One region of the Weizmannia sp. FSL W8-0401 genome, then DNA from elsewhere that is predicted to be linked to it. Evidence: riboswitches for the same ligand, from Rfam matches in the RefSeq annotation. Region 1 holds a riboswitch; the other holds the start of a gene.
The links. A riboswitch is a leader RNA that binds a small molecule or an ion and turns the genes downstream of it on or off. The one in region 1 is predicted to bind S-adenosylmethionine.
Positions count from the first base shown of each region.

Region 1 (3,890 bases):
GCCCGAATATGGTGAAACTGGATGATATTGAAGAAATGTTAAAGCCAATAATTGAAATTGATCGCATGATAAAAGAACAAACGGCAGCAAACATCCATTAACGGAGGTGAATAGGATGTTAAAAGATTTCAAACGAAGCATCAATTATGTCGAAAGCGTCCGTGAAGTACTGGAAAAAGAAGCCAATGAGATCTTAAAGCTGAAAGACCGGATCAATTTTCGTATAAATGAAGGCATTGAAATGATATTGGCGTGCGAAGGCAGAGTCATTTTTACAGGAATGGGGAAATCGGGCATCATTGGCCGGAAACTTGCTTCCACATTTGCAAGCACCGGTACCCCGGCATTTTTCCTTCACCCGGGAGAAGCACTGCACGGCGATCTTGGAAAAATAACAAAAGAAGACATCCTCATTGCCATTTCCAACAGCGGGGAAACTTCGGAAATATTAAATATGATCCCCTCCATCAAAAGGATCGGCGCAAAAATGATTGCCATTTCCGGTTCACGCAAGTCGACACTGGCGCGGCGTTCGAATCTGGTGATGGATATCGGGGAAGTTGAGGAAGCGTGCCCACTCGGCCTTGCGCCGACTTCTACAACCACCGTCACGCTTGCGCTCGGGGATGCGATCGCGGTAGCCCTTTTAAAGGCAAGGGACTTTAAACCGGAAAACTTTGCGCTCTTCCATCCCGGCGGCTCGCTTGGCCGGCGTTTGCTTCTCACGGTTGGCCATGTGGCTAAACGGAAAAGCATGAACCCGGTTGCCGGAATGGACACCGGCATAAAGGAAGCATTATTTATGATGACGGAAGCGGGGGCGGGGGCTGTTTCAGTTATTGATGATCGGGGACGGCTGGCCGGTATTTTAACGGACGGCGATATCCGGCGTGAGCTTTTAAACGGCCATGAAGTACTGGACAAAAAAGTAGCAGATTTGTATACAAAATATCCGGTTTGCGTCAGTGAGCATCAGCTGGCAGCGGAAGCATTGCGGATAATGGAAGACCATGCTTTCAAGGTGTTGCCGGTTGTTGCCGCCCAGAAACCGGTTGCCATGCTCCATATTCAGGATTTGATCCAGACTATATAGGCAAAATAACAGGATATTGGACAGAGCGGATTCATAAAGAATACCGCTTTTTTTGGTGTTTACCGCCAATATTTACACAGCAGCTGTCTGCTTCTTTTCGGGGATACCACACAAAGATTTCGGTGACAATGGTTCAGTGGCCTATTAAAATAAAAGGGTCACGAATACTACAGACGGGGTCATTACGCTTCTCCTTTCATCTTTGCTGTTTTATTTTCTCACCATATTGATTGTCCATAAGAAAAACAAAATTTAAATTGGAAATTTTTTAAAAAAGCTTGACGAATCCGAAAAAAGGGGATAAATTGAACATAAGCATTTTTTAAGTCCGTTGTGTAATGGCTTTTGCGGTGTTTATGGCAAATTTCATACTCGTATTTTCTTATCAAGAGAGGTTGAGGGAATGGCCCGATGAAGCCTCAGCAACCTTCAATGCTTTTACGCGTTGAAAAGGTGCTAAGTCCTGCAAGTTATGGGATCCATAACTTGAAAGATAAGAAGATGGTTCATGCACGAAAAGAATGGCCTTCTTCTTATTGGAGAAGGCTTTTTGATTTTAAGTGAGGGAGTGTCCATCATGTATCGTACAGAAACAAAACTTGCACAGATCGGAAACCGCAGTGACCGCGTGACAGGTGCGGTGAACCCGCCTGTTTATTTTTCTACCGCTTACCACCACGAAGGCATTGGGCAGTCGACCGGTTTTGATTATTCCCGTACCGGCAACCCGACACGCCAGTTGCTGGAAGAAGCGATTGCGGATCTGGAGGGCGGGGACCGCGGGTTTGCGTGCAGTTCCGGCATGGCTGCGATTTTCACTGTTTTATCTTTGTTCCAGGCCGGCGATGAGTGGATTGTGAGTGATGATTTATACGGCGGTACCTACCGCCTGCTTGAGCAGGGGTATAAAAAATGGGGGCTTTGTTGTAAGTACGTGAATACTTGCAACCCGGAAAATATTGAAAAAGAAATCACCTCGAAAACGAAAGCCATTTTTCTTGAAACGCCGACAAACCCCCTCATGCAGCAGACGGATATCGGCGCTGTGGCTGAAATTGCGAAAAGGCACGGAATCCTGCTGATCGTGGACAATACTTTTTATACTCCGCTTTTGCAGCGGCCGATCAAAGAAGGCGCTGATATTGTGGTCCACAGCGCAACGAAATATCTTGGCGGGCATAACGACGTGCTGGCTGGGCTGATCGTGGCAAAGGGCGCTGAACTTTGCGACAAGCTTTTCTTGTACCATAACGGCGCCGGCGCCACACTCAGCCCGTTTGATTCATGGCTTTTGATGCGCGGTATGAAAACGCTGGCGCTCCGGATGGAAAAACACGAAAAGAATGCAAAAGCTGTGGCGGCCTTTTTAAGCGCGCATCCGGATGTAAAAGATGTGCTGTATCCGGGCCGCGGCGGGATGCTTTCTTTCCGTGTAAAAGAAGAATCATGGGTTGACCCGTTTTTACGCGGCCTGTCTTTGATTACATTTGCCGAAAGCCTCGGCGGGACGGAAAGTTTTATCACTTACCCGGCTACACAGACGCATGCCGACATTCCGGAAGAAAAACGGATTGCCTCAGGCGTGGACAACTGCCTTTTGCGCTTTTCAGTCGGAATTGAAGATGACCGCGATTTGATTGCAGATATTGAAAAAGCTTTTGCCAACATTCACGAAGGGGTGCAAACACGATGACAAATGAAGATTATTCTTTTCAAACAAGGCTTTTACATAACAGCCACAAAATTGACCCGGCGACCGGTGCGGTGAGTGTGCCGATCCAGCATGCTTCGACATACCACCAGGCGGACATTGACCAGTTCGGCAAATACGATTACAGCCGCTCGCTCAATCCGACGAGGGAAGCGCTCGAGGATGTCATAGCCGAACTCGAAGGCGGCGCCAAAGGTTTCGCGTTTGCTTCCGGGATGGCGGCGATTTCAACGGCGTTTCTGCTTTTGTCGGCGGGCGACCATGTTGTGATCACCGAGGATGTGTACGGCGGCACGTTCCGGATGGTGACGGAAGTCCTGACACGGCTTGGTATTGAACATACATTTGTGGATATGACCAACCTTGAAGAAGTGCGGCAGGCCGTCCGCCCGAACACGAAAGCTTTTTATGTAGAAACCCCTTCAAACCCGCTTTTAAAAGTGACGGATATCCGGGCGGTGAGTGAACTGGCAAAGGCAACCGGGGCGCTCACCTTTGTCGACAACACCTTTTTAACGCCTGCCCTGCAGCGTCCGCTTGAACTCGGGGCGGATATCGTGCTGCACAGCGCGACGAAATTTTTAGCGGGGCACAGCGATGTCGTCGCCGGGCTTGCAGTTGTAAAAGATGAAGCATTGGCAGCGCGCCTCGGCTTTTTGCAAAATTCATTCGGGGCGATACTCGGCGTCCAGGATGCATGGCTCGTTTTGCGCGGGTTGAAAACGTTGCATGTGCGGCTGCTCCAATCACAGCAATCAGCGGTGAAAATTGCACATTTTCTTGATGCGCATCCGCTTGTGCGAAACGTGTATTATCCGGGGCTCGGGCACCATCCGCAGCATGCGTTGCAAAAGCTGGAGGCACAAGGGCCGGGCGCGGTATTGTCGTTTGAACTGGAAGATGAAGAGGCGCTACGGGCATTCGTCAGCCATGTAAAAATCCCGGTTTTTGCCGTCAGCCTCGGTGCTGTAGAATCGATTTTGTCTTATCCGGCAAAAATGTCCCACGCCGCCATGCCGCCTGAGGACCGAAGAAAACGCGGCATCTCCGACAGCTTGTTGCGCTTATCGGTTGGCCTCGAAAATC
Region 1 covers NZ_JBBPAG010000001.1:636,671-640,560, forward strand. The annotation lists gene kdsA (3-deoxy-8-phosphooctulonate synthase) at 1-101, shown strand, start outside; gene NSU00_RS02960 (KpsF/GutQ family sugar-phosphate isomerase) at 116-1,093, shown strand; SAM riboswitch class I at 1,473-1,593, shown strand; gene NSU00_RS02965 (methionine biosynthesis PLP-dependent protein) at 1,671-2,786, shown strand; gene metC (cystathionine beta-lyase) at 2,783-3,890, shown strand, end outside.

Region 2 (3,890 bases), 2.1 Mb from region 1:
ACCCGGAAAGCCGGCGCACTGCCTGGTCAGGGCGTTTTTCTTCCAGGTAGGACATCAACTGCGTGGTGAAAATTTCCGGAAAAACGGCGAAATCAGAACCGAAATCCGCGGCCACATCGACATAATATTCTACCTGTCTGACAAAATCATCGAAGGAATCAATTTTTTTCATCATATATTGGATCGCTGTAATCCTGACCGGGAACGAAGCATGATAGACACGGCGGGACTTCGGCAAATAATCGACGTTATGCCATTCCATAAGCGTTGCAAATGAAGCGGATGCTGTATCATCCGGCAAATACTGCCTGTTGATCCGCATAATCTGGAACCCTTCAAGCAGCTGGAAGGACAGAACCGGGTCATAAATATTGTGCATCTCGACTTCTTCCACGTATTCGCGCGGGGTCATTTTGTCTTTATATTTGCTGTAATTCGGAATCCGGCCGCCAATGATGATGCTTTGAAGGTTCATTTTCCGGCAAAGCTCTTTCCGTGCCTCATACAAACGGTGCCCGAACTTCATGCGCCGGTATTCCGGGTCGATCATCACTTCAATGCCGTACAGGTTGAGCCCGTGCGGATTATGGTTGGTAATGTAGCCGTTCGCAGTGATCGTATCCCATGTATGCTGGTCTTCGTATTCATCGAAATTGACAATTAAGCTGGAGCAGGAACCGACGATTTTCCCTTCGTATTCCACGCAAAACTGCCCTTCCGGAAAAATCCGGATATGGCTTTCCAGCTGCTCGTGTTTCCACGGCTCCATCCCCGGAAAACATTTTTTCGACAATGCCATAATATCATCAATGTCTTCAAAGCGGATGTTCCGCACCTCGATTTTCTTCTCAAACTTGGATACATCTGTCTCTGGCACAATCTCACACCCTTAACACACTTTTTCTATTATCATACCCTATCCGAATCGGTTTTGCCCGAAAAGCAGCTGAAATGTCGAAAATATAAGTTGACAAATCGGAATAATATTATTTATCATAGTTTTAACAAATTATTTCTATACAGCTTATCAAGAGAGGGGGAGGGACTGGCCCGAGGAAACCTCAGCAACAGATTCTTTTTGGGAATACTGTGCTAATTCCAGCAAGCGCCAAGCTTGGAAGATAAGTTAAGGAGCCTCGCCCTCTTCTTAACTTTTCTTGAAGGGGGCCTTTCTTTTTTGGATCATCCGCATTGCCGGCCGGACCACCACGCACACACGAAATTTATTTTTGGGGGTATGAAAAATGGCTCATATTGATGAAACGAAAGTAGCCCGCATTATGGAATCATTGCAAAAACTGGAGTTTGGAACAGTGGTCATTTCGATCCATGAAGGAAACATCACACAGATCGAAACAACCGAGAAAGTCCGGTTTGCACTGGAAAAGAAAAAAGCGGCACTTCCCAAGCAAAAGATGGGATGACGGGCGCCGGCATTCCGGTTATCTCTTTTCCCGTTGTTCGTGCTACACGAATACCGGCATTTGGATATCGTCCAAATGCCGGATTTGTTTAAGAGTACAGCGGTATGGAAATTTGCGGAAATGCTGTTTTTAAAGCAGCATTCAGGCGGTCGGCTGCTTGCCTGTCCAGCTCATAAAAACCACCCCTCTTTTTCACTTGTTGGTCGAGAATAAACACCCCTTTTTCGATGCACGTTGTCCCGAGTGAGGCCAAAACCGGTTTCAAGGCGTAATCGAGCGCGAGCAAGTGGCCGAATGTGCCGCCCATGGCGAGCGGCAGCACCTGTTTGCCGGATAAGCCATTTTGCGGCAAAAGATCCAGAAACGTCTTGAGCAGTCCGGAATAAGACGCTTTATAGACCGGTGTCAAAATGATTATCGTATCGCCTTCTTCCACTTTTCCTAATGCCCCGGTGATGGGCGGGCTTTGCCGGGCATGCATTAAATCGCCGGCCGGAAGTTCCCGGATATTGATGAGCTCCGGTTCGTACCCGTGCCCCCTTAACCCGGCCCTGATATAATCACGGATCCCATTTAATCTCGTATACGCAGAAGGGCTCCCGTTCAGCAGTACTATTTTTTCCGCCATATGAATCCCTCCATTTCTTCCTTAATTTTTCATTGCATGCAAAACCGGGTGGCCGCTCCCTAAAATGCGGTTTAAAATATGATTGGCCGTTGCTGCAAAGAGGGCGTGGTCCCTTTTCCGCGGATAAGGGAGTTTTACCGGGCAGTCCATCGCAATTTCCCCTTCTTCGATTAACACTACCCGATCGGCGAGGGCGACTGCTTCTTCCACGTCATGCGTCACCAATATGGCTGTAAAATGTTTTTCGAGCCAAAGAGACTGGATCAGCGCATGCATTTCAATCCGGGTTAAAGCATCAAGCGCCCCAAGCGGTTCATCGAGGAGAAGGATGTCCGGCTCATGGATTAATGCCCTCGCCAGCGCCACCCTTTGTTTCTGCCCGCCGGATAAGGATGAAGGCCAATCATCCGCACGCCCTTCCAGTCCGACCTTTCTAAGCATTTCACGGGCCGCATGCTTCCAGTCTCCTGCAAGGCCCAGGCCGACATTTTGAAGCACGGTTTTCCACGGGAGCAGGCGGCCGTCCTGAAACATCATTTTCGCCGATCTATTTATGCCGGATAAAGGCGCCCCGTTTATAAGAATTTTTCCGCCGCTTGCCGCTTCAAGCCCTGAAAGCAGCCTGAGGAGCGTACTTTTGCCGCATCCGCTCCTTCCGACAATCGCAACAAATTCCCCTTTTCTTATTTTCAAATGAAGATGGCGCAGGACGCGATGGCTGCCGAATGATTTTTCCAGCCCCTCAATTTCCACAGCAAACACCTTATTCGTCATCGTTTCCTCCTCCTTTATTTTTGATATGACGGGTGCCACTTTAACAATCGTTGTTCCGCGATTTTTGCCAGCCAGTCGGAAAGTTTTCCAAGAAGGGCATATAAGACAATGCTCAAAACGACAACGTCAAGTTGCATGAACTCGCGGGCGTTCATGGCCATATAACCAATACCGGAGTTGGATGCAATCGTTTCGGCCACAATCAGGGTTACCTATGTGACCCCGAGCGCATAGCGCACACCGACCAAAATGGAAGGAAGCGCCCCCGGCAGGATCATATGCCAAAAAAGCGCCGGCCCTTTCAGCCCGTAAACCCCCCCCATTTCAATCAGCGCTCTGTCCACCGAACGGATGCCATGAAACGTATTTAAATAGATTGGAAAAAAGGTGCCGAGCGCGACGAGAAACAGCTTCGCCTCTTCCCCGATCCCGAACCATAAAATAACAATCGGAATCAGGGCGAGATGGGGAACGTTCCGGACCATCTGCACGGTACTGTCGAGCAGGCCCTCCGCTTTTTTGGACAGCCCGGTAAACAGCCCGAGCCCAAATCCGATTCCGCCGCCAACCAAAAATCCGACCAGTGCCCGTTTTGCGCTGGCGGCGATATAATCGAAAAGCTGCCCGGATTGTGTGAGGCTCCAAGCCGCTTTTACAACGGCAACAGGGCTTGGGAGCACATTGGATGGCAAAATGCCGGCCGAACTTGCAAGCTGCCAGGCAAACAGCAGGAAAACCGGCACCACCCATGGCATGACGCGTTTTTTCAACATCAGACCGGCCTCCTTACTTTAATACTTTCGGCAGTGCATCGTTCGCCACAATCTCGCCGAACGGGCTGATGATATTGGAAGCGGGGGCATCAGGCTGCTCAAGCGGCAGGTACGGGAACAACAGCTCAGCCGTCCGGTACGCTTCTTCAAGATGCGGATAACCGGATAAAATGAACGTTTCAATGCCAAGTTCTGCATATTCCTTCATTCTTTCTGCGACAATTTCCGGGCTGCCTACAAGCGCCGTTCCCGCCCCGCCGCGCACGAGCCCAACGCCGGCCCAAAGGTTCG
Region 2 covers NZ_JBBPAG010000001.1:2,758,321-2,762,210, forward strand. The annotation lists gene NSU00_RS13470 (bifunctional GNAT family N-acetyltransferase/carbon-nitrogen hydrolase family protein) at 1-877, opposite strand, end outside; SAM riboswitch class I at 1,022-1,128, shown strand; gene NSU00_RS13475 (YezD family protein) at 1,245-1,424, shown strand; gene ssuE (NADPH-dependent FMN reductase) at 1,513-2,052, opposite strand; gene NSU00_RS13485 (ATP-binding cassette domain-containing protein) at 2,074-2,826, opposite strand; partial or broken gene ssuC (aliphatic sulfonate ABC transporter permease SsuC) at 2,841-3,599, opposite strand; gene ssuD (FMNH2-dependent alkanesulfonate monooxygenase) at 3,613-3,890, opposite strand, start outside.
Region 2: it holds a riboswitch for S-adenosylmethionine, as region 1 does, so the genes downstream of both, NSU00_RS13475 (YezD family protein) here and NSU00_RS02965 (methionine biosynthesis PLP-dependent protein) in region 1, are expected to answer to the same signal.